One region of the Arthrobacter sp. SAFR-023 genome, then DNA from elsewhere that is predicted to be linked to it. Evidence: riboswitches for the same ligand, from Rfam matches in the RefSeq annotation. Region 1 holds a riboswitch; the other holds the start of a gene.

Region 1 (4,662 bases):
CCGGTCCTCGCCCTGCCGCCCAAGGTCATTCTCCGGCACCTGGTCTGCGGGGTAGCGGGAGAGGGTGAGCTCGGGCAGGAACACCACGGTGGCGCCCAGCCGGGCGGCACGGTCGATGCCGTCGTTGAGTTCCGCGTGGAGTGCGGCGGCGCTGCTGTGCCAGCGGTGCTGCACCACGCCGACCCTCAAGGCTGGACGTCCGGACGGCTCTGTCCGGGCGAGCGAAGCTGGCGCGTTGAGGCAGGTTATTTCGATCATGATGATGATTTCTCCAGTGAGACGACCGTCACTAAATGAATGACGTTCATTTAGTATGCACGTGCCGCGCGAGTGTGGCAAGGGCATATTGAATGCCGCTCGTTTATGACCCTTGGGCGTGGGCCGCAAAATAGTAAGTAAGCTGATCGTGAAATTCGGGTTCCGGTGCTCGCTGTGCCCGAGTGCCTGCGGTAGCGTCGAAACCACTGGACTATTCGAGGAGGATTCATGAAGGCTTCACCGACACTGACCAACAACATGCAGGCCGTTCTGGCGGACCTGATCGAACTGCACATCCAGGGCAAGCAGGCGCACTGGAACATCGTTGGAACCAACTTCAGGGATCTGCACCTTCAGCTGGACGAGATCGTCGATGCCGCCCGGGCCTTTGCCGATGACATGGCGGAGCGCATGCGCGCCCTGCATGCCCTGCCGGACGGGCGCAGCGCCACTGTGGCGAAGGCGACCCACCTTCCGCAGTTCCCCGACGGGCTCATCAGCACCAAGGATGCGATCGACCGCATAGTCGCCGCACTCGAAGCGGCCGTGGGTACCATGCGCAAGGTCCATGACGAGGTGGATGAGGAAGACCCCACCACCGCGGACCTGCTGCACACCTTCATCGAAAAGCTCGAGCAGTATGCGTGGATGGTAGGCGCCGAGAACATGAAGGCGTCGGCCAGCGTCACGCACCCTGACGCCAAGTAGCCGGCGCGCCGCGCGCCGCCGGCTGGAGTAGGGGCAGTCCCGGAGGAATTTCTCCGGGGCTGCCCGTTGCTGTGTCGGCTGCCGTGGGTGCGGCGCCGGTTACTGGGTCCCGGCTACTTCGCGCGCGGAACGCGGCGAAGTACGACGGCGGCGAGCACCGAGGCTCCCGCCATCAGTACCAGCGCAATCGCCGCTGTGATGTGGACACCCGAATCAAACGCTGCCCGGGCGGCCGCCGTGAGGCCCTCGGCCACCGGGGTCGGCAGCGACCCGACCAGCTCCATGGCGCCGGCCAGCGTTTCCCTGGCCTGGTCTGCGGACGCCGCCGGGATGGTTTGGGCAACTGAGTCGGGCAGGGAAAGGTGCTGCTGGTACGACGCGGTCAGGATCGATCCCAGGATGGCTGTGCCCAAGAGTGAGCCCACTTCGTATCCGGTCTCCGAGATCGCTGCGGCCGCTCCGGACTTGTCCGCGGGCACCGCTCCGAGAATCAGGTCGTTCGAGATGGTCTCGGCAGATCCCACACCCAGCGCCAGAATAAGGAGGGCGGCCAGCAGCACTGTGGGACCGGCGTCGTGATTCCCGAACGCCACGAGGGCGTAACCGGTGGCGCTCAGCGCCAGTCCCGCGGCCACCACGAACCCGGGGCGAACCTTCCGGACCAGCGGAACCACCAGCAGTCCCGCCACCACCATGGCAGTAAGGGCAGGCAGCATCGCCGTGCCGGATTGCGAGGGCGACATGCCTTCAAGCAGCTGCAGGTGCTGGGCCAAGAATAGGATGAACCCGTTGTAGGAGAACAGCGCCAGGACGTTGGCCGTGATCGCAGTGCTGAACACCCGGTTCCTGAACAGCGATAAGTCCAGCAGCGGGGATGCGAGGGCCCGCTGCCGGCGGACGAAGACGAAGCACATGCCCAGGCCAAACGCCAGAACTCCGAGGGACTGCACGCCGGGGCCGTGGGTGGCCAGTTCCTTGATGCCGTAGACCACCGGCACCATGGTCAGCATGGACAGTGCAATGCTGGGCCCGTCCACCCGTCCCGGGCTGGGGTCCTTGGACTCAGGAATGAGGAAGCGGCCGAAGACCAGCGGCGGCAGCATGATCGGTACGGCCACGAGCAGGACGGCGCCCCACCAGAAGTGCTCCACCAGCCAGCCGCCGAAGATCGGCCCCAGCGCGGCGCCGCCGGAAAACCCGGCAGCCCAGATGGCCACCGCCAGCCTCCGCCTGCCGGTCTCCCGGAAGATGTTGCGGATCAGGGACAGTGTGGAGGGCATGAGCATGGCACCGAAGAATCCCATGGCCGCGCGGCCTGCAATGAGCCATTCGGCGCTCGGGGCGAAGGCTGATGCCGCTGAGACCGCCGCAAATCCCGAAATGCCAACCAGCAGCAGCCGGCGGCGCCCGATCCTGTCGCCAAGGCTACCCATGGCGACGAGAAGTCCGGCCAGGACAAGGGCGTAGGCGTCCACTATCCACAACAGCTGCACGCCCGAGGGGTCCAGGGTGCGGGCGACCGCGGGAAGGGCGAACGTCAGCGCGGTGTTGTCCACGGCCACCAGGAGGACAGGGAACATCAGCAGGGCAAGGGCAAGCCAGTCGCGCGCGCCGCCACCGCTGGAGACCTGGCCGGCAGGTGTGCGCTCCCGGGGCAGGGATGGGTTCATGGTCATAAGTTAACTATACCGTCTAGACGGTATAGTTACAGATCTCCCGCTGCGAAGGGGCATGATGGAAGCCATGCCCAGAAAACCGGTCGCCCGCGGCGCAGTGCTCGATGCGTTTGAATCCCTGCTGATCGAGGTGGGGGAGCGTGCCGCCACACTTGACGCCGTGGCCGCCCGTGCTGGCGTGTCCAAGGGCGGGCTGCTGTATCACTTTCCGAACAAGGAAGCGCTGATCAGTGTCCTGCTGGACAGGCTGGACGAGTTCGCGGAGGCGGATGCCCAGGCCATGGCGGCGGCTCCCGAGGGTGCTGCCGCCTACTTCATCAAATCGTCCGTCTGGGCGGACACCCCGCTCGACCGTGCGATCGTGGCCGCCACCAGGCTCGCCGAGGTGGCGCACGAGGAGACCCGGCGCCGGTTCGCCCATATCCAGCAGCGGTGGCTCGACGAGATTGCCCGCGACGTCGGACCTGGCCTCGCCAAGGCCGTCCTCTATATGGGGGACGGGCTGTACTTCAACGCCATGCTGTCCGTCGGCCCGGCCGCGACGCCGTCGGAGACCGCGGTCGACGTCGAAAGCCTTCTTGCGGCCCTCGACCGGCTGCGGGGGTAAGCCGGCTGCGCGGGTAGTTGCGCGCCGGGGGTGGGCCAGCCCACGCCGCCACAGTTTGCAGACGCGATCCCGGCGTAGGAGAATAGCCTCTGTGACAGCTGTCACCGCTCAACTGAATATGCCTTTGATCTGCGGCGGGAGAGTCCTGCAAGTAGGTACAAGCAGGCGCCGTAGGAGCAAAACCTCCCCAGGAATCTCTCAGGCCCATGTACCGCCGCGGCAAGGCAACTCTGGAAAGCAGCAGGCTGCCCGCATTGAATGTTCCGCCAACACGCGGACGGTTCAGGGCATGCTGTGCTCACCGACGGTGCAAGCGGAGCTGTGCGTAGGCGCAGCAACGCGGAAACTCTCAGGTCCAATACAGAGCGGGGAGGAACCCGAATCACTGTGGCGTACCCCGCGCCCTTAGTTATGGAGTTCCTTTTGACCGTAGATTCAGCCTCCGCCTCCTTTGTCGACCGGCATATTGGTGCCCGCCGACAGGCCGACGTCGAAGCCATGCTCAAGGCCGTCGGCTACGAGACAGTCGATGCACTGGTTGACACGGCAGTGCCGAAAGACATCCGGCAGGACTCCCCGCTGGAGCTCTCCCCGGCCCTGAGCGAGGTCGAAACCCTCGCCGAACTCCGGAATCTCGCGGCCAAGAACAAGACCGCCGTCCAGATGATCGGCCAGGGCTACTACGACACCGTCACGCCGCCGGTGATCCGCCGCAACATCCTTGAAGCCCCCGCCTGGTACACCGCGTACACGCCGTACCAGCCGGAGATTTCCCAGGGCCGCCTCGAGGCCCTGCTGAACTTCCAGACCATGGTCCAGGACCTGGTCGGCCTGCCGATCGCCAACGCGTCGCTGCTGGATGAGGCGACGGCGGTGGCAGAGGCCGTACTGCTGATGCGCAGGGCCAACAAAAACAAGGACGCCAAGGACGGCAAGACGGTCCTGGATGCCGACTCCCTGCCGCAGACCATCGCGATCGTCAAGGGCCGCGCCGAGGCGCTTGGCTTCGAGGTCGAGGTCGCCGACCTGTCCCAGGGACTGCCCGACGGCGACATCAACGGCGTCGTCCTCCAGCAGCCCGGCGTCTCCGGGCGCGTCTTCGACCACACCGGGGTCATCGCCGCCGCCAAGGAACGCGGCGCCCTGGTCACGGTGGCCGCCGACCTGCTGGCGCTGACGCTCATCACGCCCCCGGGCGAGCAGGGCGCGGACATCGCCGTCGGCTCCGCCCAGCGCCTGGGCGTCCCGCTGTTCTACGGCGGACCGCACGCCGCGTACATGGCCGTGCAGAAGGGCCTGGAACGCTCCCTTCCCGGCCGCCTCGTGGGCGTCTCTAAGGACAACGCCGGCACTCCCGCTTACCGCCTCGCGCTGCAGACCCGGGAGCAGCACATCCGCCGCGAGAAGGCCACA
Region 2 (4,662 bases), on a different contig from region 1:
TCGGTGGGAATGATCTCCAGGCGCACCGGCAATTGGTTCGTCATGAGCAACTCCAGGTCTGGTTGGATGGGCTTGTCAGCGGAGGATGACCGTGCGGTTCCCGGACAGGATGATTCTTCCTTCGGCGTGCCAGCGAACAGCATTCGTCAGGGCCTTGCACTCCGCGTCCTTGCCCACGGACACCAGGTCCGCGGGAGTGTAGGTGTGGTCGACCTCAATCACCTGCTGCGCAATGATCGGTCCCTCATCAAGCTCTGAATTCACGTAATGGGCCGTGGCGCCGACAGTCTTCACTCCGCGCTCATGCGCCTGGTGGTACGGTTTGGCACCCTTGAAGCTGGGCAGGAAGGAGTGGTGGATGTTGATGGCCCTGCCGGCGAGCCGGGCGGTGGCCGAGTCGCTGAGAACCTGCATGTAGCGGGCCAGGACCACCAGCTCAACTTCATAGTCATCCACCAGTCCAAGCAGCTCGGCCTCCGCTTCGGCTTTGGTCTCCGGCGTCACGGGGATGTGGTGGAACGGGACCCCGTGCCAGGCTGCGAGCCCTTCCAGGTCAGGGTGGTTGGACACCACCGCCGCTATCTCCACCGGCAGCTCGCCGTTGCGGGCGCGGACCAGCAGGTCGTTGAGGCAGTGATCGTATTTGGACACCATCACCAGGATCCGTTGCTTGCGGCCGTGGCGCTCCAGACGCCAGTCCATGCTCCATTGACCTGCCAGCGGTGCGAAGCTGTCTCGGAGCTGTTCGACGGCGGGCTGTTCGACGGCGGCGGTGTCACCTGCCGTGTCACCTGTCGCGTCACTCGTCGAGGCGAAGTGGACCCTCATGAAGAAATGCCCCGCGGTCCGGTCGCCGAACTGCTTGAGGTCAACGATGTAGCACTCCTGCTTGAGCAGGAAATCCGCGACCGACTGGACTATTCCCAGCGAGTCCGGGCAATGGAAGGTGAGCACAAACTCCCCGCCGGCATCGGGAGTCTGGGCCCCGCGGGCCCGGGCCGCCGCCGTCGGCCTTTCCTCGGTCCTGATCATCACTTGACGCTTTCCTTCTCCTCGAGATGCCGGCTCCCATGCTCGCGGGCGGCGGTCTCCTCAGCCTGTAGTTCATCCTGGAAGGCCGCGTAGCGGGCCAGGTGCGCGGGCCGGCGGCGCAGAACCAGCCAGGCCGCACCGAGCAGGACGAACCAGACGGGGGTAACCAGCAGTGCGGTCAGGGTGTCGGGCTGGGTGGTCAGGGTCCACAGCACGAAGGCGAAGAACGCGAAGACCACCCACACCATGGGGATGCCGCCGGGCATCTTGAACTTGGAGGCGGTGTGCAGGTGCGGGCGACGGCGCCGGAAAGCGATGTAGCTGGCAAGGATGATCGACCAAACGAAGACGAAGCAAACGGCCGAAACGGTGGTGACCATGTCGAACGCCTTGCCGACGTCCTGGCCGGCGTACATGAGCACTACGCCGGAGAGCAGCAGCACGCAGGACAGGAACAGGGCGTTGTTGGGTACCTTGCGGCGGGACAGGCTGCCGAAGGCGGCGGGCGCGTCGCCTTCCTGCGCCAGTCCGTAGACCATGCGGGAGGTGGAGTAGATTCCGGAGTTGGCCGAGGACATCGCCGAGGTCAGCACCACGAGGTTGACCACCGTGGCGGCGGCCCCGAGTCCGGCCAGCGAGAACATCGCAATGAACGGGCTGTGGCCGGCGGCGAACTGGGTCCAGGGCGTGACGGACATCAGGATGATGAGGGCACCCACGTAGAAGAGCAGCACACGGATCGGGATGGAGTTGATGGCCTTGGGAAGGTTCCTCTCCGGGTTCTTGGCCTCTGCGGCCGTGGTGCCCACCAGTTCGATGCCCACAAAAGCGAACACAGCGATCTGGAAGCCGGCCACAAAACCCATGAATTCATTGGGGAAGAAGCCGCCATGGCTCCACAGGTTGGTGAAGCTTGCCTGTCCGGCGTCGCTCTGGAAACCACTGAAGATCATGAACATGCCCACGATGATCAGGGCGGCGATGGCGATGATTTTGATGAGGGCGAACCAGAACTCTGTTTCGCCGAATGCCTTGACTGTGGTGAGGTTCAGCAGCAGCAGGATGGCCACGGTGGCCAGGCCCGGGATCCAGAGGGGCAATCCCGGCCAGAGCTCGCGGGAGTACCCGGCGATGGCGATGACGTCCGCAATGCCTGTGATCACCCAGCAGAACCAGTAGGTCCATCCGGTGAAGAACCCCGCCCACGGCCCCAGCAGGTCGGCGGCGAAGTCGCTGAAGGACTTGTAGTTCAGGTTGCTCAGCAGGATCTCGCCCATGGCCCGCATGACGAAAAAGAGCATGAAGCCGATGATCATGTACACGAAGATCACGGACGGCCCGGCCGCGGAAATGGTCTTGCCGGAGCCCATGAACAGGCCCGTGCCAATGGCACCGCCGATGGCGATCAGCTGGATGTGCCGGTTGCTCAGCTGCCGCTCCAGGCGGGGAGCCTCACCGGCTGAGGAACCGGCTGGGGAGGCAGGGGGATGAATCGTCATAAGGAACTCCATCGTTCAAGTGGCCAATAGCCACACTGATTCGGTTCCTCCCCACTCTGTCTTGGACCTGAGAGATTCCGCGGACATGGTCTTCCGCTTGCACCGTCGGTGAGACAGGACGTGCCTGCCTGCTTTCCAGAGTTGCCTCGCCGCGGCGGTACGTGGGCCTGAGAGTTTCCTGGGGAGGGTTTGCTCCTACGGCGCCTGCTGAACGTACCGGCAGGGCTCTCCCGCCGCAGATCGTAAGCATTTTCAGTTATTTAAAAAAATTTATGTGTGCCGGCGGCGGCCGTCTTGCCGGCCCGGGCCGGTCAGTGCAGCCCCGCTGGCCACCGGATCAGTGTGGTCTCCGTCACGAAGAAATGTCAAACGGGGACCTCCGATTTGGTCTGGGCGGAATTGTCCCGTAACCTGTGAGCCGAATCACCCCACATCTTCATAGCCTTTCGAACCGTGGCGGGAGAGTCCTCCCAGTCATTCACCGGGCAGGCGCCGTAGGAGCAAATCCTCCCCAGGAATCTCTCAGGCCCCCGTACCGCCGCGGCTAGGCAACTCTGGAAAGCAGTTCGGGTAACCGGGCTCACCGACGGTGCAAGCGGAGAATCATGTCCGCGGAATCTCTCAGGTCCAATACAGAGCGGGGAGGAACCCAATCCATGCCGTGCCACACGTGGCCGGCCAGACCTGGAGTTCCTCATGACGATTCAATCTCTTCCATCAACCTTTGCCGACCGGCATATCGGCGCCCGGCGCCAGGCCGATATCGACACCATGCTCAAGACTGTCGGCTATGACACGGTCGACGGCCTCGTGGATACCGCCGTTCCGGCGTCCATCCGCCAGGAGAACCCCCTGCTGCTCACCGCCGCCCTGAGCGAAGTTGAGGTCCTGGCGGAGCTTCGCCGCCTGGCCGCCAAGAACAAGACCGGCGTGCAGATGATCGGCCAGGGCTACTACGACACTGTCACGCCGCCGGTGATCCGGCGCAACGTCCTTGAAGCCCCCGCCTGGTACACCGCGTACACGCCGTACCAGCCGGAGATCTCGCAGGGCCGGCTGGAGGCGCTGCTGAACTTCCAGACGATGGTCCAGGATTTGACCGCACTGCCGGTCGCCAACGCGTCGCTCCTGGATGAAGCGACGGCGGTGGCCGAGGCTGTGCTGCTCATGCGCCGGGCCAACAAGAACAAACAGGCCAAGGACGGCAAGACGGTCCTGGACTCCGACTGCCTCCCCCAGACCATCGCGATCGTGCTGGGCCGCGCCGAAGCCCTCGGCTTCGAAGTGGAGGTGGCGGACCTGTCCCAGGGACTGCCCGACGGCGACATCAACGGCGTCGTCCTCCAGCAGCCCGGCGTTTCGGGCCGGGTGTGGGACCAGACCGGCGTCATCGCGGCCGCCAAGGAGCGCGGCGCGCTGGTGACGGTGGCCGCTGACCTGCTGGCTCTGACCCTGATCACGCCTCCGGGCGAGCAGGGTGCGGACATCGCCGTCGGAACCGCCCAGCGCCTCGGGGTTCCGCTGTTCTTCGGCGGCCCGCATGCCGCCTACATGGCGGTGCGGGCCGGCATGGAGCGCACGCTCCCGGGCCGCATCGTCGGCGTCTCCAAGGACAACGCTGGCGCGCCCGCCTACCGGCTGGCCCTCCAGACCCGCGAGCAGCACATCCGCCGGGAGAAGGCGACGTCCAACATCTGCACCGCCCAGGCGCTGCTGGCCATCGTGTCTTCCTTCTACGCCGTTTACCACGGCCCCGACGGCCTGAAGGCAATCGCCGAGACCGTCCACAACAACGCCCGCGTCCTCGCCACCGCGCTCAAGACGGCGGGCCGTGAACTGGTCAGCGACTCCTTCTTCGACACCCTCACTGTGCGGGTGCCCGGCAAGGCCCACAAGGTCATCACCGCCGCGGAGGCCCGGGGGATCAACCTGCGCCTCATCGATGCGGACACCGTTGGCGTCTCCATTGATGAGACGACGACGGCGGAGGTGCTGTCCGCCGTGGCCGTCGCCTTCGGCGCCGGTCCCGTAGGGGACGCAGTGGGCTTCGAACTTCCGCAAGCCGTGCGGCGCACCTCCGCATACCTGCAGCACCCGGTGTTCAACACGCACCGCTCCGAGACCCAGCTGT

Evidence for each region. A riboswitch is a leader RNA that binds a small molecule or an ion and turns the genes downstream of it on or off. The one in region 1 is predicted to bind glycine.
Region 2: linked by a shared signal. The riboswitch ahead of cycA (D-serine/D-alanine/glycine transporter) and the one ahead of ACTHQX_RS20445 (glycine dehydrogenase (aminomethyl-transferring)) in region 1 are both predicted to bind glycine.

Annotation. Positions count from the first base shown of each region.
Region 1 is NZ_JBQCMF010000025.1:35,698-40,359, forward strand. Features, by position in the region: gene ACTHQX_RS20425 (nitrilase-related carbon-nitrogen hydrolase) at 1-258, opposite strand, end outside; gene ACTHQX_RS20430 (Dps family protein) at 487-966, shown strand; gene ACTHQX_RS20435 (MFS transporter) at 1,080-2,642, opposite strand; gene ACTHQX_RS20440 (TetR/AcrR family transcriptional regulator) at 2,710-3,249, shown strand; glycine riboswitch at 3,375-3,473, shown strand; partial or broken gene ACTHQX_RS20445 (glycine dehydrogenase (aminomethyl-transferring)) at 3,661-4,662, shown strand, end outside.
Region 2 is NZ_JBQCMF010000008.1:202,236-206,897, forward strand. Features, by position in the region: gene ACTHQX_RS10905 (methylenetetrahydrofolate reductase) at 1-44, opposite strand, end outside; gene purU (formyltetrahydrofolate deformylase) at 76-1,032, opposite strand; gene cycA (D-serine/D-alanine/glycine transporter) at 1,032-2,531, opposite strand; glycine riboswitch at 2,677-2,774, opposite strand; glycine riboswitch at 2,979-3,079, shown strand; partial or broken gene ACTHQX_RS10920 (glycine dehydrogenase (aminomethyl-transferring)) at 3,228-4,662, shown strand, end outside.